DNA from 2 places in the Novosphingobium sp. ERW19 genome. Region 2 is predicted to be linked to the other one. Evidence: riboswitches for the same ligand, from Rfam matches in the RefSeq annotation. Region 2 holds a riboswitch; the other holds the start of a gene.
What was found. Region 2 has a riboswitch for cobalamin ahead of HGI46_RS15335 (TonB-dependent receptor). Riboswitches for the same ligand answer to the same signal wherever they lie in the genome.

Region 1 (10,002 bases), on a different contig from region 2:
TATTCGAACACCAATTCGGATGAAGAAATAGCCGGAAGCGATGATAATCGCGAACGTCTATTTGGCTCAATTATGTAATCTTTGTCACATTCTCAAAGGCTTGTTGAGATGGAAACGGGGCCGAAGAACAAATGCCCACCCCCTGCCCCTCCCGCCTGCGGGAGGGGGGAAGTGGTCGTGCTCAGTTCTTCTTGCCGAAGAGGGCGCCCTGGACGCTGAGCGTGGTGTCGGTGGTGCCGTTTAGGAAGAAGGTGTAGCCGGCCTCGACCCCGCGCGGGCCGAAGAAGGCACCGCTGAACGCGCCCGATGCGTTGCTTCCCGACAGCGTGCCGGTGAAGCCCGGGCCGGAACTGCTGATCGTGCCGGTGCCGTCGTAGTTGCCGATCTGGGTCACGGTCGAACTGCCGGGCAGCTTTCCGGCAAGGGCGAGGCTGGTGTTGACCGAATTGCTGCCGAAGTTGGCCGAGAACGTGCCGGTGGACTCTCCAAACAGGACATAGGGTTGCCCGTTCCTGGCCGCGAGCCCTACGACTTGCGTGGAATAGGTGGCGCTGCCGCTGCGCGGAACGTCGGACGCCTGCGTGGGCACGCCGCCGACCAGACCGTAGCTCCGTTCTGCGCCCGGCTGGAAATGCGTCCAGTTTCCGAGCAGGGTATAGCTGAGCTTGACGCCGTTCACGCTGGGACTGGAGATGGACAGGACATCGAGGTTGCCGTTGCCGCTGGGCTTCTGCCAGGTGACCGTGGTATCGTTCTCCTGGGTCACGTTGGCCGGGGTGAATTCGACGACAAGGCCGCTGCCGTTGTTGAGATTATAGGTATCGGTCGCCGCGAAATACTTGATCTCCACGCCCTGGCCGAAAGCAAGCGTGCTTTCGTTCCTGAGTTCCGGGCCGACGGGTACACCGGTGATACCGCCCGACTGGAAGGTCTGGTCGCCGGTCAATTCAGCGAGCGTCTTGTAGGTGACCGGCGGAGGCGTGGATGCCATGCCGCCGCCATCGCCGCCACCGCATGAGGCCAGCAGGGTTGCGAGCGAAAGCGTGACGGTAGCGTTGCGCAGCGTTGTGATCATGTTGCCCTCTGTTGCTGCCCGAATCTCCATTCCGGGCAACCTGATGACAAGAACTAGAAGCAAACCCTTACGGGTGCGAACGTAAAGGCGGGGCAAACATGTGATTTTGATCACAATCCCTGCGTGCGCAAAGGTGCATGATGGTCATGCTGGGCCGAATTTCGTCGGTAAACTACGTAACTTTGTCGAAACCATACAATCGCGCGTGACGAAACTTTGCTACGGCCTGCTAACCAAAGTTAGGGTTTCAGGGCCACCAAGCATGAGCGCCGACACTACAGTTCCAGCCAATCCGCCTGCGCAGAGCCTGTTCTGCCGCAGCGCGAGCGCGCGCGAGGACCGCCCGGCAATTTCGATGCGGGTGCGGGAAAGCTTTGCAGCCTATTTCGCGGCCGACTTCGCAGCGGCAATGACCGAGCATCGGCACGAGAACGACCAGATCGCCCCAACGGCGGCGTAAGACCTTTCTACATCGCCAGCGCCATGTGGCCGGGCTCACCCAGCCAGCGTGCATCGAGATTCCAGACGCGGGCGATGACCTCTTGCGAGAGAGCATCTCGCGGCTTGCCCTGTGCGGCGACGCGGCCGCCATCGAGCACGACGACGTGATCGGCGTGGTTCATCGCCAGGGCGAGATCGTGGACGACGAGTACGACTCCCCGGCCCTCTTCCGCACGCCCGCGCAAGGTGCAGATCAAGGCCTGCTGGTGGGCAAGATCGAGCGCGGCCAGCGGTTCGTCCGCGAGAATCCAGTGCGGCTGCGTGGCAAGGACGCGGGCCAGCAAAGCGCGGGCGCGCTCGCCGCCTGACAGGGTGGAAAGCGCGCGATCGGCCAGCGGTTCGAGCTGCATGGTCGTGATGGCTTGCGCGACGGCTTCGGCATCCTCTGCAGGGCTGGCGCGGTGCGGCAAGCGGCCGAGGCTGACAAGCGTGCGGACCGCGAGGTTCCACGCAACCTCACCCGATTGCGGAAGGTAGCCGATGCGGCGCGCTCGCTCCTGCGCGAGCATCTGCGCAAGCGGCTGGCTGGCAAGGGTGACGGTGCCGGTGGCAGGCTCGATCAGGCCGGCAAGCGCGGCGAGCAGCGTGGACTTGCCTGCGCCGTTCGGGCCGACAATGGCAGTGACACCGCCTGCGCGCAGTTGCGCGGTCACGCCATGCAGGCGGTGCGGGATAGAGACACCGAGTGCTTCGAGCATCATGCCAGTTCCCGCCGCAGCTTGAGGAGCAGGCGCAGGAAGAACGGGGCGCCGGCAAGGCTGAGCGCGATGCCGAGCCGCAACTCCCCGCCTTGCAGCGGAAACACCCGGCACAGGCAATCGGCGACGAGCAGCAGCAGCGCTCCGGCAAGGGCCGATGGGAGCAGGGTCGCCGAAGGGCGCTGGTCGGTGAGCGGGCGGACGAAGTGCGGGACCATCAGGCCGACGAAACCGATCATGCCGGCAACCGCGACGCCGCTGCCGACGATCAGGCCGATGGCGACGATCATCACGCCAAGCAGGCGCACAGGCTCGACCCCGAGCGAGCGGGCGGCGGCCTCACCGAGCGCCAATGCATCGAGCGCGGGGGCGGCGCGCCAGAGGGCGGCGAGGCCCAGCACGGTGAGCGGCGCGGCAAGCCGCAATTCGTGCCAGCCGCGATCGGCCAGAGCGCCCATCAGCCAGGTGACGATCTCGGACAGGGCGAAGGGATTGGGCGAGAGGCTGATGGCGAGGCTGGTCATGGCGCCGGCGAGGCTGGCGATCATCATGCCCGCCAGCGTGAACAGGGCGATGCCGCCGCTGCGCCCGGCGATCAGGGCAAGCAGGGCCATGGCTCCGGCGGCTCCGGTCAGCGCGAAGAGCGGCAGCGTGAGGGCCTGTGTTTCGTAGCCGGTGTAGAAGGAGAGGACCGCGCCAAGGGCCGCAGCGGGAGCGATGCCGAACAGGCCGGGATCAGCCAAAGGGTTGCGCAAGTAGCCTTGCATGGCTGCACCGGCGGCGCCCAGGCCGGCGCCAAGCGTCAGGGCGAGGAGCGCGCGGGGCAGGCGCAGTTCCATGAGGATCGCGGTGGCGTTGGGGACCGGGGGGCCGAACGGGTCAATCCACACCTGTCCGGCGAGGAGCGAGAGCGGGAGGGCGAGCGCGAGGGCGGCTGTGAGAACGATGACGGGGCGGGTCATCGCGAGTGCCCCTCCACCATCTGCGATGGTCCCCCTCCCCGTGCCGGGGAGGAATTGCGGACTTCCGCCAAGCGCTGGGCGGCGGCGATCAGGGTGGGGCCGCCGCAGTATAGGAGTTTGGGATTCAGGGTGGCGCGGCGGGTCTTGTTCAGCGCCTTGAGGGCGGGGTGACTGAGGACGCGGTCATCGCCTTTTCCGGTTTCGGCGGTCTGCCCGGCGACGAGGATCAGTTCTGGCGGGTCGGCGAGCATCTTCTCGAGCGGGAGGAGATCGGCTTGGCCAAGACCGCGCGCGGCGGCGAAATTGGTGTAGCCGGTGCTGCGCAGGAGGTCGACGATGAGGGTGCCGTCGCCGGGGACCATGCCGCCCGACTGCCAGACGACGGTTTCGATCGGGCGCGCTCCGGCTGGCGGGGCAGCGGCGGCGAGTGCGGCGTCGATGCGGGCGATCAGCGCCTCGCCGCGATCCGGGTGTCCGGACAGCGCGGCGATCTGGCGGATCTGGTCGCGGCTGGCCTCGATGGTGCTGGCCATGCCCAGTGTTTCAAGCCGCAGGCCGAGGCGCTGGTAGGCGCTGGCGGTGGCGGGATCGATGAACGTGCTGCCAAGGACGAGATCGGGCTTGAGGGCGAGGACTTCCTCGACCGTGCCACGCGTTGCGGGCAGCGCGCTGGCGAGGCGCGCGTCCATCGAGGCGGAGCGCGGGTCCTTGCTGTAGTGCGAGATGGCGAGGATCTGCGCCGGGTCGGCAACTTCGGCGAGGATTGCGTCGGTGCAGGGATTGAGGCTGACGATGGTGGGGTGCGCGGTCGCGCGAGATCCGGGAGTGGCCTTGCCTTGGGGGATGCAGCTGGCGGTAAGGGACGCTGCGAGCAAGACCACCCCCCGGCCCCATCCTCGGGCGAGGATGGGGCGAAGAGCTTTTGCTTGTGGCGCAAGCCGTTGCATCAGTACCGCGCGCGAATGCCTATGTAGGCAGAGCGTCCCCAGGTGCCGTAATCGGCGACGGTCTGGTAGTTTACGTCGAACACGTTCTCGACACGGCCGTAGAGCTCTACCTTCTCGGTAAGGGGGAAGCTCGCGCGCACGGTGGTCAGCGCGTAGCCATCGAGGCGGCGGGTGTTCGACGCGTTGTCAAAGCTGTCTCCCACGAGGCGCAGATCGGCACCGAGGGTGAGGCCTGCGAGCGGAGATGTCCAGTCGCTCGACAGGGTCAGCGCATGAGCCGGACGACGGGCGAGATCCTTGCCGAAGTTCGCGGTGCCGCGCGTGCGGTTCTCGGTTTCGAGATAGGTGTAGGCGGCCTGCAGGTGCAGCGTATCGGTAGGGCGGGCGCCGAGTTCGGCTTCGACGCCCTGCGCGCGGGCGAGCCCGACATTGTCGTAGAGGCCGAAGGGCCGCGTGGCGCAAGCGTTGAGGCTGGCGCACGAGACGAAGGTGATCAGGTTGCGGCTGTCGCGGCGGAACACGGTAACGGCCGCGTGGAGCTGGCCATAAGGAACGCCCCATTCGAGGCCGGCGTCGTAGCTCTTGCTGCGTTCGGGGTTGAGCGCGGCGTTGCCGTAGTTCGAAAGCAACTGATAGAGCGTAGGGGCCTTGAAGCCTTCGCCGTAGCTGGCGCGCAAGCGGAGGTTTTCGACCAGTTCGAACGAACCGTTGGCGCCGAAGGTCCATGCCGTGCCGAAGCGGCTGTGGTCGTCGACGCGAACGCCGGCGGCGAGGCTGGCGCGATCAGTGCTCCAGCCGAGCAGTGCGTGGCCGCTGGTGAGGTTGGCCTTGGCCTCGGCGTCGAACGTGCTGGAGAAGCGGGTCCATTCGCTGTCGCCGCCGAAATCGAGGGTGAAGCTGGCCGGAAGGTTGAGGCGGCCGGTCAGGTCGACGCGCTCCGAGCGGCCCTTGTAGCCGTAGGACGGATCGGTGCCGAAGGTCGGATCATAGTAGTCGCGCTTGGTGTCGGACAGGGCGAAGCCGGTGTTCAGCGTGAGGTTGCTGCCAGTGTAACGCAGGCCGACGCGGCCCGAGGCCTGGCGGGTGGTCTGGTATTCCGGGGTATCGCCGAACACGAGGTAGGTCGGCGGGCCGAAACCGTCGATGTCGGTACGGGTATCGGCGTAGCGGGCGGTGGCGACGATCGCGAGGTCCTGCGAGAGGTTGACGCGGCCCCGGCCCCCGACGCGCCACTGGCGGAAGCCGTCGGGCTCTGTGCCGACCGCTGCTGACGAGACGCCATCGCTGCGGCTATAGCCGCCGTTGAGGGTAAGCGCGCCGAAGTCTGACGAGATACCGGCAGCGGCATCGGCAAGGTAGCTGTCGTTGGCGCCGAGTTCGGCGCTGGCTTCGATGCCATTCAGGTCACGCGACTGGACGGCGATGACGCCGCCAATGGCCGCGCTGCCCCAGACGATCGAGTTGGAACCGCGCAGGACGTCGATGCGCTCGATGCCGCCGGGAGTCAGGGTGCCGAAGTCAAAGCCGCCCGAGGGGGCCGAGACGTCTTCGAGGCGGACGCCATCGACGAGGACGAGGACTTGCTCTGCGTCCGAGCCGCGCAGGCGCACGCCGGTGAAGCTGCCGGGGCCGCCGTTGCGGGTGATGGTCAGGCCGGGGACGCGTTCGAGAACGCGGGTGATGTCGGGGCCCTGGATCGACTGGATTTCGTCGGCGGTGATGACGGTGACGGGCTGGCCGGTCTTGCTCAGGGCAGTTTCGCTGCCGGTGGCGATGACGGTGATGGATGCCGGATCAACCTTGTAGTCTGCGACGACGACATCATCGGCGCCTTGTGCAAAGGCAGGCACGGCAAAAGCGCCAAAAAATACGGGGGCAGAAACGGAAAGCAGGTACTTCTTCACAGGACGCAACTCCGGCCACGAACGGTTGATGCCGTCCATGGCGAGAGGTGCGCTGGGCCATGAATCTGGCGCGCCTCGTCGCGTGCGCCCGGTTCACCCCGCCCGGCCGCGGAACGACTACCATCGGCAGGTTTCCTGGCTCCCGGGTCATCGCTCGCTGCCCGCCTTCCCAGCGCCGGGGATCGAATCCGGCACCAGTGGCATCACTGGACAGCGCGCTCTCCGGTTACAGTTGCGGGGGCAGCGCCGGATTCAAACCGGCTTCCCTCTTAGCCCGTATTACCGGGCACCGTTGGCGTCGGCGCGGGGAACTAGCGGGAACTTTGCTGCGCTGCAAGAGGAACTACGTACTTCGGGGCAGGTTTGCTGCCCAATTCATTCTCACGCAAAGCCGCAAAGACGCGAAGATGCCGCGCAGGTTTGATAGGACAGCCATCACCTCCTGCGGCGATTATCCAAGAGCATTGCCTGCGGCCGCGCACGACCCCTTTGCGTCTTCGCGTCTTTGCGTGAGGTTTTCCGATTTGAGCGCTAGGCCGTGAGCTTGCCAGTTAACCGGATCGCAGGAGCTTGTGCCGCATCGGGACAGCGGGAAAAGCGGCCGTGCGCGAGGGCGCGCAAAAGGTTAGCGCAATTGAGGATTTTCAGGATTCTGCCCAGCCCCATGCCTCTCGAGCTTGCCTATCGCCCGATCGAACTGCCCGGCGTGGCAGCGACGGCTAATGGCGAGCTGCGCCCGCGCGATTTTGCGGCGCGTATCCGGCGGCGGGACATGCGCTCGATCCGCAAGGCCTTGCGCGCGCCTTCGCTGCTGCGGCAGCGGCTGGGCGGCGTGGCGATGTTCGGCGTGCTGGGGCTGCTGCTCGGGCCGACCGGGTGGGGCGAGCCGGGCGGGGTACAGGCGGCGGTGGCGCGATCCCAGATGGCGGGGCTGCAGCCGTTCGAGCGTGGGGGTGACAGCTTTCCGGGTTCGGCGTTCTATTGGCTCGATACCAGCGACAGCGGGTTGATTGCGCCGACGGAAGCGCAGGCGAAATGGGACCGGAGCCATTCGGATGCCGAGATCCTGTCGGCGCGTCCAGTCTCGGCGGCGGGATCGAGCGAGGATCGCTGGCGGGCGCTGCAGTGCCTGACTTCGGCGATCTATTACGAAGCGGCGAGCGAGCCTGATGCGGGGCAACGCGCGGTGGCGCAGGTGGTGCTGAACCGCGTGGCGCATCCGGCCTGGCCAAACACGGTGTGCGGCGTGGTCTATCAGGGATCGGAGCGGCCGGGGTGCCAGTTCTCGTTCGCCTGCGACGGTTCGCTGGCGCGCAAGCCGATGAAGGCGTTCTGGGACCGCGCGCGGCGCGTGGCTGCCGATGCGCTGGCGGGATACGTCTATGCGCCGGTGGGGCTGGCGACGCATTACCATACCACGGCAGTGCATCCCTACTGGGCGCCGAGCTTATCGTTCATCGGCACGATCGGGGCGCACCGCTTCTATCGCTGGGCCGGCGCTGCAGGGCGTCCGGCGGCGTTTACGGCGCGGTACTTCGGCGGCGAGCCGCTGGCCGCGCCGCATCCGCGCACATGGACGCCCTCGCCTGTCGACATTGCCGATCCACTGGCGCTGGAGAAGGCGTTCGAGGAAGGGCGGATCGTGGCGCCAGTTGCTGCGGCGACGGTTGCTCCGGTGGCGGCGGTCCCGCAGGCTGCGGCGCAGCAGAGCCTTGTCCGGCCGCAGGTGCTGCCAGGCGTGAAGGCGGGTGCGACCAGCGCGCCGGTTTCCGGCAGCGGTTCGGTGCTGCCGGGGTATGAGAACGCCAACAAGTGGATTGCGCAGCCGGGGGCTTGAGAGCTTCCAAGCCTTGGAATGGTTCACGCAGAGGCGCGGAGGAAGAAGCGAGACGCGGAGGAGCGTCGCGCGCGAACCGATGTGCCGGTCTTCAAATGGGAACCGGGAAGCGGCTTTGCCGCAGCTATCTTCTCTGCGTGTCCTTTTTCTCCTCTGCGTCTCTGCGTGAGCAATTCAACGCTCACAGCCTGCACACACCCCTCCACCACCCGCTTCGCGGGCGGTCCCCATCCCCGTTTGTCCTGCGGAGAAACGGGGAGGGTCTGGTTGCGTGTTCTCAATCCGTCGCAAAACCGTTTCAGGACGGATGGTTATTCGTTCCTTTACCGTGTCGTCACACACACTCTTAGCGCTGGTGGGTCTAGGGCGGGGTCGTGGAGAACGGCACCGATTGTCCCCGGCGCCGTCAGAGAGTTGAGGCACCATGCTGCGTTTTGCGCCCCGTTACGGCATCATTTCCCCCTGTCTTTCGCGAAAGATCCAGGCGCGGCACCTGCGGGCGGTAAACGATAATGGGGCAGGCTCAGGGCCAGGCTCGATCTGTCAGGACGAGGCGCTCGATACCGCATTGCGGCTGTTTGCGGCGCATGGCTTCTCGGCGGCGGCTCGCGCACGAGATGCTGCGGTCATTGCAGAACGCAGCGGCGAGCCGGGCCGCGTGGAATTCTGGGTCGAGGTCTGCGCGACGCTCGACCGGCGGATGGCGCGCGACTTCCTGAAGCGCAAGCGCAGCTGATCTGCACCCGGGTTTGCGGAGAGGAAAAGCAAAAGGGTAGCCCCGGTGGAAACGCCGGGGCTTTTTTGCTGCAGATTGCTTGCGTATTGCCTTATAAATCTTCGGCCCGATGACCGACTGTCGGGCAGTTTCCAAGCCATCTTGCTATTGCGAACTGATATCACAAAAACCCCGGATATAGCGGGTTTTCGCGGTTGCATTCGTCTGCGCACGGGCCTAGGGCGCGAGTCATTCTGCCAGAACCTTCCTGTCTCGCGGGGCACGGGAGGGACCTGGGCGAAAGCTCTGCTGGCATTTGTATGCTTGTCCCCGCGAACGGGAAAGGACCGTAGAGCATGGCACGCAAGAAGATCGCGCTTATCGGCGCAGGCAACATCGGGGGCACCCTCGCCCACCTCGCCGCCCAGAAGGAACTGGGTGACATCGTCCTGTTCGACGTGGTCGAAGGCGTGCCGCAGGGCAAGGCGCTCGACCTGTCGCAGTGCGGCCCGGTCGAAGGCTTCGACGCCAAGATCACCGGCACCAACGACTATGCCGACATTGCCGGCGCCGACGTGATCATCGTGACCGCCGGTGTTGCCCGCAAGCCCGGCATGAGCCGCGATGACCTGCTCGGCATCAACCTCAAGGTGATGAAGGCCGTCGGCGAAGGCATCCGCGACAACGCGCCCGACGCTTTCGTCATCTGCATCACCAACCCGCTCGACGCGATGGTGTGGGCGCTGCGCGAATTCTCCGGCCTTCCGCACAACAAGGTCGTCGGCATGGCCGGCGTGCTCGACTCGGCACGCTTCAGCACGTTCCTGGCATGGGAATTCGGCGTCTCGATCCGCGACGTGAACACCTTCGTGCTCGGCGGCCACGGCGACACCATGGTGCCCGTCACCCAGTATTCGACCGTCAACGGCATTCCGGTGCCCGACCTCGTCAAGATGGGCCTGTCGACGCAGGAAAAGATCGACGCGATCGTGCAGCGCACGCGTTCGGGCGGCGGCGAGATTGTCGGCCTGCTCAAGACCGGCTCGGCGTTCTACGCACCGGCCGCCTCGGGCATCGCCATGGCCGAAGCTTACCTCAACGACCAGAAGCGCATCCTGCCTTGCGCTGCCTACGTCGATGGCCAGTACGGCGTTGACGGCCTCTATGTCGGCGTGCCGGTGATGATCGGTGCGAACGGCGTGGAGCAGGTGATCGAGATCGAACTCGACGCCGAAGCCAAGTCGAACCTCCAGGTCTCGGTCGACGCGGTCAAGGAACTGCTGGAAGCCTGCAAGGGCATCGACAACTCGCTGGCTTGAGCTGACACGGATCTGCGCCCTCGCCTGAGCGGGGGCGCAAGCGC
Region 2 (10,002 bases):
GCTGCGAAGACGAAGCCGAGACCGACGAGTTGCACGCCGATCAGCGGCGTGAAGATCTCGCTGACAGAAAGCTTGAGCGATGCCGCCGCGCGGGCGGTGGGGCCGGTCCACGGCAGGAAGTTCACGCCAGCTGCCATCGAAGCGGTGCAGGCCAGTACCCGGCGGTCCATGCCCAGTTCGTCATAGAGCGGACGCAACGCAGGGATTGTCACCAGAAAGCACACCGCGCCCGAACCATCGAGATGGATCAGCAGTGCCAGCGCAGCCGTTCCAAGGGTAATGCGCGATGGCTTGCGCCCGACCAGTTTGAGGATGCCGCTCACCAGAGGAGCCAGCAGCCCGACGTCGGTCATGATGCCGAAGAACAGGATGGCGAAGACGAACATTCCGGCAATCGGCGCAATCTGCCCGATGCCCTTGATAATGTAAGCGGGCATTTCCACCGCCTGTCCCAGCAGCAGCGTGGCCAGCGCCGGGATCAGGATCAGGGCGACGAGCGGGGAGACCCGGTTCGAAAGAATCGCGGCAAGCAAAAGCAGCAGCGTTGCCACCGCAACCACGACCAGCATCCGAATTCCCTCTCCTGCGGCTGAAACGTCCTTGGGCGCCATTCATGCCGCAAGAGCATCAATCCAACAATTAGAGTTACCTGATCGATTGATCAGAATTTTGTATCGACCGCCATGGCCAGGACGAGCTGCCGAAATGCCTCCGCTGCCGGGGCAAGAGTCCGGTCTGCCAGCGTGCACATGCCGATCGTGCGCGACGCCATAGGCGCTTCGGTCTTTCGCCACGCAATCTGCTTGCCGATCGCCATCAGCGGCAAAGTGGAGCGGGGCAGGAGCGAAATGCCGAGTCCTTCGCCAATCAGACCGCCTACCGTCGCCAGTTGCACGCATTCGAAGCGTGCGTCGGTACGAATGCCGGCGGCGGCGAAAACGCTTTCGGTCATCATCCGCACACTGCTGCGCGGTTCCATCGCGATGAAAGGAAACTGCTCGAACACCCGCCAGGGAGCGGGATCGGGTATCAGTTCGAGATCTTCCGGGCGGCAGACCAGCAGGTATTCGTCTTCGAACATCGGCTCGAACCGGATCGGCGCAGTGCCGCCCGGCGGAATGGTAATCGAAAGGTCGATCGAACGGTCCTGCAGGTTCTGCAGCAATCCCCCGCTGAGGTTTTCACGCACGATGACTTCCACTTGCCTGCGCTCGGCAAGGAAGCGGGCAATCGCCCGCGGCAGGAAATCGGCAGCGATGGATGGCAGCGCCCCCACCACCACCCGGCCGCGCTCGCCACTGAACGTCTGGTCGAGCTCGCGGAAGGCGAGGTCAAAGTCGGCGGTCAGTCGCTCGACAATCGGCACCAGCGCCGCACCGGCCGTGGTCAGCATGACGTTGCGTGAATTGCGGTCGAACAGTCGAACGCCGAGATCTTCCTCAAGAAGCTTGATAGTGCGGCTTAGCGCTGGTTGCGACAAATTGGCGGCGCGCGCCGTCTCGCTGAAGCTGCAAGTCCTTGCCACCTGCAAAAACAGCCTCAGACTTGTCATGCTCGGGGCGCGGGCCAAGAACCTCTCCGATTGGCTCAGCTAGTCAGTCTGACATCGAGCTAGTCCAACAGGCACACACTGGCAATCTGCAACTTTCTATTGCAGATTAAGTGCGTGAACCGCCTTTCACAGCGGACGTTCGAGGCTGATGATGGCTTCATCAGCTCCTGCCATCTGTTAATCAGTTCACGACCCGGTCGCGTCGGCTGTGCGAGGCCGGAAGATTGAAGCGGCGGCCGACATGGCGGACTGAAAATAGAGGTGTACGTAACTGGCCCAGAGGCTGCCACAGTGGTAGATTGCTTCCCCCTCAGCGCCCTTCGTGCCTTGTGCGCCGCAATAGCGCCGGACCGTCGTTTCGAGCCGAGAATAGTGGAACGTGTGGCCTCGCAATATGCCGCCATTCAACTCGACGGATTGCAAGCCGAGGGCCGCAAGACGGCCTTGCATGATACCCTTACCAGGCATCAGCTTCAGCATCGGCGCGCTGTGACCTTTACCGTCATCGAGCTCATCAAGGCAGTAAAGCATACCGCCGCATTCCGCCAAAATCGGTTTGCCCGCCCGATGATGCGCACGGATCGCGGCAATCATCGAATGGTTTTGCGACAGTTCTGCAAGATGAAGTTCGGGATAGCCGCCAGGAAGCCATAGCGCATCACATTCAGGAAGAGATTGATCGGCCATGGGCGAGAAGAACAGCACCTGCGCGCCCATCTCTTCAAGGCACGCGACATTGGCGGGATAGATGAAGGCAAAAGCCGCATCGCGGGCTATGGCGATGCGCAAGCCCGCCAGCAGCGGTGGCACGCTCGCTGTCACCTCCGTGGCGAAGGCCACCGGTTTAGGCAGCCATAGAGCATCATCACCAAGGCAAGCTGCGGCTGCATCGATCCGGCAGTCGATATCGCCCACTTCTCCCGCCTGTACCAGACCAAGGTGCCGTTCGGGCAAGGCCACATCCGGGCTTGGGGGCATGGAACCGAGCCAGCGCATTCCCGGCGGTAGGCTTTCGCGCAGCATCGCGGCGTGGCGCTCGCTGCCAACGCGATTGGCCAGCGCTGCAACCACGCGGATGTCATCGCGATAAGTGGCAAGACCATGCGCCAGCGCTCCGAAGGTCTGTGCCATGGCGCTACCGTCGATGACCGCCAGCACCGGCAGGCCAAAGCGTACGGCCAGGTCCGCAGCGGAAGGATCGCCATCAAACAAGCCCATGACGCCTTCGACAAGGATCAGGTCTGCTTCGCGGGCAGCCTCATGCAGCAGACGGCGACATTGCGCCTCGCCCACCATGAAGAGATCCAGCTGGTAGACCGGTGCACCGCAGGCGCGTTCGAGGATCATCGGATCCAGGAAGTCAGGGCCGCATTTGAACACGCGGACCCGCCGCCCTGCCTGCACGTGGCGGCGGGCAAGAGCGGCCGTGACCGTCGTCTTGCCCTGCCCCGAAGCCGGCGCGCTGACCAGCAACGCTCGGCAAGATGCGGTCGTCACCGATCGATCCCTTCTTGGGCGCGCACGCCGTCACGGAAGGCATGCTTCACATCGCGGATCGCGCTCACGGTGTCGGCGGCGGCAATCAGCGCATCGTCTGCGGCACGACCGGTGATGACCACGTGCTGCATCGCCGGTCGCGCCTCGATCGCGGGCATGATCTCATCGAGCGCGAGATAGCGGTAGGTGATGAGGTAGGTCAATTCATCGAGCACGACGAGGCTGATGTCAGGTTCGGCCAGCGCAGCTTTGGCCTTTTCCCAGCCCGCCCTCGCAGCGGCAATGTCACGTGTCCGATCCTGCGTTTCCCAAGTGAAACCCTCGCCGCACTTCTCCCAGATCACATCGGGGTGCGAGGCGAAGAAGGCGCGTTCACCGACGTTTTCCGCACCCTTGATGAACTGGAACACCGCCGCTTTGCGACCGTAGCCGAGCGTCCGCGCCACCATGCCAAAGGCGCTGGAGGACTTGCCCTTGCCGTTGCCGGTGAGAACCAGCAGCAGGCCTTTGTCGCGCGTGGCGGCGGCGATCTTGGCATCGACCACCGCCTTGTGCTTGCGGGCGCGCTCGCGGTGCGCCTCTGGGGTTTCGCTCATTGCTCTGCTCGTGAGGCAAGCGAGGGGCGCGCGGCGACCAGCAAGGCATAGATGCCTGCTGCAGTTGCGGTCCACAGCAGAGTGGCCGCAAGGGTCGGTGGGAAATAGCGAGCGAGGCGGGGCATAAAGCCTGCGACGGTCGGATCGGTAAAACGGCCACCGAGGAAGTAGAATCCGCCACTGGAGAACAGCTCGGAAACCAGAGTGCCAACGCTGACCAGCGCCAGCAGCCCCAGCAGTGATGACGGTTCGGTGCCCCGCTTGTCCGCGCCCGCGCGCCCGGCCAGCCACATCGTGCCGTAGGCCGGAACGAGCATCCAGTAGGCAGGGGTGAAGCAGAAGCTGGACTGGCCGAACCAGCCGATCACTGTCACGTCGATAGCAAAGGCGAGCAGGAAGAGCCCTGCAAAAGCAGTCGCGCGGCGCAGGAAGAAACCGCCGACGAAGAAACTGGCAAGGCTGGTGTCAGGCAGGTGCATGACATTGCTGAGCGAATGGGTGCGGGTTACGAGCATGACGATCGCAAGCGCGCCAAACAGCGCGAGATCGGGACGCGAAATACGGACCATGATTGGCCTCCTGTGAACAGGTATGAATTGATTGTGCGCATGCGTGATGCGCAGGATCGGCAAGACGTGCGGACGCGCACGTCTGGCTGGATCTCAGGTGCTGGTCATCACGGATCTCCCTCCGACAAGAACGCACAATAGTGTCGTCCGCGAAGGGTGTGCCTTCGTCCGCCCGGTACACCCCGCCCGCGCAGAGAAACGACCGCAACAGGCCGGTTTCCTGACTTCCGGATCGTCGCGCCTTTCGCCGCCTTCTCGGGCCGAAACCCAATGGCATGATGGCGATGCGCTACCGGTTACAGTTGCGGGAGCAGTGCCGGATTGGGTGGCTTGCGACCACCGCCCGGACTTCCCGATTAAGCCCTTTCGGGCACCCGTTGCGAAAGACTGGATAAGCCAAGCAATTGATCTGCGCAAGTATTCGCACTTGCAGCAGCAAAAACATGTCGCTACCTGCACCGCCGCGACAGGTTCCCCGAGAGGGGATCAAAAGGGAACGGGGTGTAAAACTCCGGCTGCCCCTGCAACTGTAAGCGGCGAGCCGACCGGCCAATTACGCCATTGGGACCTCACCGTCCTGAGAAGGCGGCCGGACCGGCATTGACCCGCGAGCCAGGAGACCTGCCTGTTGCGGTCGTTCTTCGTTCGGGCAGGGTGCACCGGACGTTCGAGGTTGCCGGCTTGCAAAGGCGGCACACCCCTCGCGCAACGACAGCCATTGCCTGCCGGGAAGCCCCGTGCGGGAAGCGATGCCGTGTTGCGCCTTGCGGTGCATATGCCGGCGCGTGCTTCCTTCGCGTGTCTGAGCGGCAGGTCCATGCCGTTCGTACCGAAGGGAGCCGCACCATGCGTCCTGCCAATATTTTTGTTGTTTCGCTTGCCACGCTACTCGCCTCGCCCGCTTTAGCCGAGGACGCGCCTGATCCTTCAATCGTCGTTACTGCCTTGCGCAGCCCGGTCGAGCAGAGCGCAGTCTCTGCCACCGTAACCGTGCTTGACGAAACGGCGATCCGCGCCCAGCAGCCGATCGCGCTCACCGATCTAATGCTGCGCACGCCAGGCGTCAGCCTTTCGCGCAATGGTGGCTTTGGCACCGCCACATCGCTACGCATCCGCGGCGCCGATTCCTCGCAGACCGTGATGGTGATCGACGGTGTGCGCATTTCCGATCCGTCGGCCACCGGCGGCGGCTATTCGTTCTCCAACCTGCTGATCGACGACATCGAGCGCGTGGAAATCCTGCGCGGGCCGCAATCGATCCTGTGGGGAAGCGATGCCATCGGCGGCGTGGTCAGCGTACTGACGCGACGCGCGGAGCAGCCGCTGGAAGGGAGCGTGGCGGTCGAAGCCGGCACCCACTCCACGGTCAACGCCCAGGCTGGCATTGGCGGGGCCGGATCATTGCTCGACTGGCGCGTGGCGGGCTCCGCCTTCACCACCGATGGCATCTCCGCACGCAGCAACGGCACGGAGGACGATGGCTACCGCCGCGTTTCCGCCAGCGGCACAGCCACGCTCAAGCTCACGCCAAACCTGTCGGTCGACTTGCGCGGCTATTTGGCCGATGCGCGCAACGAATTCGATGGCAGCTCGGGGGACGCGCGTACCTATGGCCTGACCACCGAATGGACCGGTTATGCAGGTGTCAATCTGGCCCTGTTCGATGGGCGCCTCACCAACCGCATTGCCGTGCTGCAGACCGAAACAAACCGCGAGAACTACGATCCGGCGCGCTCGATCCGGTCCTTGAACTTCGATGCGCATGGCCGCGTGCGCCGTTTCGAATATCAAGGCAACTTGAAGCTTGCAGAAGGTCTCAGCGCCAAATTCGGGGCTGAACGCGAGGAGCAGCGCATGACCAGCGCCTCACCCGGCAACAATACCGCCGATTACGCCCTCGTCCCGCAAAGCGCCGATACGAACAGCGTCTACGGCGAGTTGCGCCTCACCCCGCTCATCGGCCTGACGCTGAACGGCGGTGTGCGCCACGAAGACCAATCCCGCTTCGGCGGCAACACAGTTCTTACCGGAGGCGCAGTCTACACGCCTAACGCCGGGCAGACTGTGCTGCGCGCCAGCTATGATGAAGGCTTCAAGGCTCCTTCGCTCTACCAGCTGTTCAGCATTTACGGTTCTGCCGTGTTGCAACCGGAGCAGGCCAAGGGTTGGTCGGTCGGCGCCGAACAGTCACTCGGCGAAGTTTTCCACGCTTCGGCGACCTGGTTCGAGCGGGAAACCGAAAATCTGATCGACTTCGCCTTCTGTCCGACCACCGGCACCTTGCCCGCCGCGTGCTATATCCCCGGCACGACAACCACACGCTTCGGCTACTACGCCAACGTGCGCAAGGCCCACGCCAAGGGGCTGGAGCTGGCCGGCAGCGCGCAGCTTGGCGTGCTCTTTGCGACAGCAAACTACAGCTGGATCGAAGCGGAGGACCGTTCGCCCGGCAGCACTGATATCGGCCGTCAGCTTGCCCGCGTGCCGCGCCATCTTGCCAATCTGGAAAGCGGGGTGGACCTGCCGAAGGGCCTGCGCGCCAGTGTGGCCGCCCGCTATTCGGGCGAGACTTTCGACCGGGCCGGCAGCAGCACCGAGCTGCCAGCCTATTGGCTGGTCGATCTTCGCGCCGCGTGGCGGGTTGCCGAAGGGCTGACCATCAATGCCCGCGCTGAGAACATCATGGACAAGCGCTACGAGACAGCGGGCGGCTATGGTGCCCTCGGGCGTACGGTCTATCTTGGTCTGAGGAGCCGGTTCTGATGCTGCGCGCGATCGAACCCGGCCCAGCGGTGGTCGTCTGCTCAACCTGCCGCCTTTCTGCCGATCAGCGTGAGGATACAGAAGGCCAGCGGGGCGGTGCCCTGCTTGCCCAAGCAATGCGCAGTCTCCAACAGGCCGATCCCGCACTGTCCGCAGTGGCGGTGCAGGAGACTGCATGCCTCTTCGCCTGCCATCAGCATTGCACCGTGCATCTGCGCGCATCGGGCAAGATCGGCTACGTCCTGGGTAGGTTCACCCCCACCGAGGAGGCGGCCCGCGCTATTCTCGAATACGCCACTCTCCATGCGCAAAGCGCGGAAGGCGTAGTGCCCTATGGCCAATGGCCCGAAGGCGTGAAGGGACAGTTCATTGCCCGTACCCCGCCGGAAGGCTTCGTCTGCGCATGATCTGCTTCACCGATGAGGCAGCCTTCGCCTTTGCACTCACTGCGTTGCCCGCCCCCGACGCGCAGGCCAGCGCACAAGCGCGAGAACGGCAGGAGAGTCTGACTAAACCTGCCGGATCGCTGGGCCGGTTGGAAGAGATCGCCGTATTCATGGCCGCCTGGCAAGGCAAGGCACAGCCATCTATCGACCGAGTGCAGGCGGTGGTCTTTGCCGGAAATCACGGCGTGGCGGCGCAGGGAGTCAGTGCCTTTTCCCCGGAAGTGACCGCGCAGATGGTCGCCAACTTCCGCAATGGCGGGGCGGCTATCAACCAGTTGACCCGCGCATGCGGCGCTGATCTGTCGGTCATCGCACTCGATCTTGACCTTCCGACCGGCGATATCTCTCGCGAAGCCGCGTTGACGAGAGACGACTGCCTCGCCGCGCTCAATGCCGGTGCTGCCTCTGTTCTGCCGGACACGCAACTGTTGCTGGTGGGCGAGATGGGCATCGCCAACACCACGCCTGCAGCGGCGTTGGCCCTGCAAGCTTTCGGCGGCCGCGCTCAGGACTGGTGCGGGCGCGGCAGCGGCGTTGACACCGAAGGGGTAACCCGCAAGGCGGCGATAGTCGAAGCTGCGTCCGCCCTGCATGGACAGGCCTGCTCGACCCCGTTCGAAACGCTGCGCCGCCTCGGTGGGCGCGAAATTGCAGCCATGGCTGGCGCAATACTGGCGGCGCGATTGCTACGCGTGCCGGTCCTGCTCGACGGGTTCATCTGCTGCGCCGCCATTGCGCCGCTGGCGGCAGGCCATGAGGACTTTACCGCGCATTGCCTTGCCGCTCACTGTTCCGCCGAACAGGCGCACGCCCGCCTGCTACGAGACCTCGCGCTCGATCCAATCCTCAACCTTGGCCTGCGGCTGGGCGAAGGATCCGGCGCCGCGTTGGCTGTACCGATCGTGCGCGCCGCGCTTGCCGCCCACAATGGCATGGCAACTTTCGCGCAAGCTGCCGTGGCACAGGCGCTGTGAACAGCCGGACGATCCACCTCGTGCGACACGGGCCGCCCCTGCGCACCGGCCTGCTGCTGGGTCATCGCGACGAGCCCTGCGCCGACCCCGCAGGCGGCCTTGCCGGAGCAGTGCCCGAGAGCCTTGCCATCGCCTGCGTGATCAGTTCAGACCTGCAGCGCGCCAGCGCTGGCGCGCAGGCGCTGGCAGTCGCAAGAGGCGTTGGCGTTGCGTGCGACGCGCGCTGGCGCGAACTGGATTTTGGCGATTGGGATGGGCTTTCACCGGAATGGGTCCCGGCCGAAGCCCTCGCCCGTTTTTGGGACGATCCCGACACGTGTCCCCCTCCCCGCGGCGAGAACTGGTCATCCCTGCGGGCCCGCGTGGCCGATGCCATTGCCGAGCTTCCCGACAACGCGCTGATCGTCACGCATGGCGGCGCAATGCGGGCAGCGGTATCGGTGCTCACCGGGCTGGATTTCAGGCAGGTCTGGGCCGTCGATCTGCCTTACGGCGCGCTGCTCTCCCTGCGCATCTGGCCGGGTGCCGCCCTGTCCGGGCAGATCATCCGCCTCCGCACCGAAAACCTGCGATGAGGGCCATGATCCTTGCCGTGCAGTTCATGACACGACTGCCCGTTCCCGCGATGGATGCGACGGAGGCGGATTTTGCCAATGCTATCCGCTGGTTCCCGCTGTGTGGAGCTCTTGTGGGTTTTTGCGTTGCCGGCGCTGGCTGGCTGGGGTCGCAACACGACCCGGCTCTTGGCGCATTGCTGGCGTTGACGGCATGGGTGGGGGTTACTGGCGCGCTGCACCTCGACGGACTGGCCGATATTGCCGATGCAGCCGGCGCCATGCACCGCACGCCGGAACACCTGAGTGTCGTGCTGGCCGATCCGCATGTCGGCAGCTTCGGAGCGACGTCCATCGCCCTGCAAATGCTGGCAAAGCTTGTGCTGGTGTGGCTGACAATCCTGACAGGATCCTATGCCGCGCTCGTGCTCGTTCCAGTGCTGGCGCGGATCGGCCCACTGGCGTGGGCACGATTCCTTTCGCCCTTGCATGAGGGCTTTGGCACCCTCTTCCGCAAAGGCGCGAATGCGCCGGTTTTGATCGTGTGGCTGCTGGCTTGGAGCATCGGCGCGCTCGCCGTCGACCCTGCGCTGCTCGCCTCTCTACCCGCGCTCGCAGTCTGGCCGTGGTGGCTGCGCAAACGCATCGGCGGCATTTCCGGCGACGGTCATGGCGCAGGCATCGAACTGGTCGAGACATGCGCCTTGCTCGCCCAGGTCGTAGCGCAATGACAACGTCCTTCCCCCGCCATGGCGGGCAACTGGCGCAGGCCTGCGCACGGTTTGGCGGTGCGCCCGAAGACTGGCTCGACCTTTCGACCGGCATCAACCCCAATGGCTGGACGCCTCCTGCCGACCTCACCGTGGAGTGGCAGCGCCTGCCTGAACCCGACGCGCTGGCAGCGCTCGAGGCAGCTGCCGCGCGCCATTTCGGCTGCGACGAAGCAATCTGCGTTGCGGTTCCGGGCAGCGAAATGGCCCTGCGCCTGCTTGCGCAGTTGATCGGATTGCGCGGCCTGCATCGTGCCCCCTGCTATGGCACCTATCGCGCG

Region 1: it holds a riboswitch for cobalamin, as region 2 does, so the genes downstream of both, HGI46_RS07755 (TonB-dependent receptor) here and HGI46_RS15335 (TonB-dependent receptor) in region 2, are expected to answer to the same signal.

Annotation. Positions count from the first base shown of each region.
Region 1 is NZ_JABAIC010000003.1:342,779-352,780, reverse strand. Features, by position in the region: gene HGI46_RS07780 (transferrin-binding protein-like solute binding protein) at 182-1,075, opposite strand; gene HGI46_RS07775 (hypothetical protein) at 1,338-1,535, shown strand; gene HGI46_RS07770 (ABC transporter ATP-binding protein) at 1,543-2,277, opposite strand; gene HGI46_RS07765 (iron ABC transporter permease) at 2,274-3,236, opposite strand; gene HGI46_RS07760 (ABC transporter substrate-binding protein) at 3,233-4,117, opposite strand; gene HGI46_RS07755 (TonB-dependent receptor) at 4,183-6,126, opposite strand; cobalamin riboswitch at 6,195-6,396, opposite strand; gene HGI46_RS07750 (cell wall hydrolase) at 6,752-7,924, shown strand; gene HGI46_RS07745 (hypothetical protein) at 8,349-8,660, shown strand; gene mdh (malate dehydrogenase) at 8,996-9,958, shown strand.
Region 2 is NZ_JABAIC010000008.1:27,026-37,027, reverse strand. Features, by position in the region: gene HGI46_RS15360 (citrate:proton symporter) at 1-611, opposite strand, end outside; gene HGI46_RS15355 (LysR family transcriptional regulator) at 662-1,552, opposite strand; gene HGI46_RS15350 (cobyrinate a,c-diamide synthase) at 1,739-3,049, opposite strand; gene cobO (cob(I)yrinic acid a,c-diamide adenosyltransferase) at 3,046-3,645, opposite strand; gene HGI46_RS15340 (hypothetical protein) at 3,642-4,214, opposite strand; cobalamin riboswitch at 4,407-4,607, opposite strand; cobalamin riboswitch at 4,666-4,858, shown strand; gene HGI46_RS15335 (TonB-dependent receptor) at 5,061-6,977, shown strand; gene HGI46_RS15330 (DUF1636 domain-containing protein) at 6,977-7,384, shown strand; gene cobT (nicotinate-nucleotide--dimethylbenzimidazole phosphoribosyltransferase) at 7,381-8,397, shown strand; gene HGI46_RS15320 (histidine phosphatase family protein) at 8,394-8,972, shown strand; gene HGI46_RS15315 (adenosylcobinamide-GDP ribazoletransferase) at 8,969-9,682, shown strand; gene cobD (threonine-phosphate decarboxylase CobD) at 9,679-10,002, shown strand, end outside.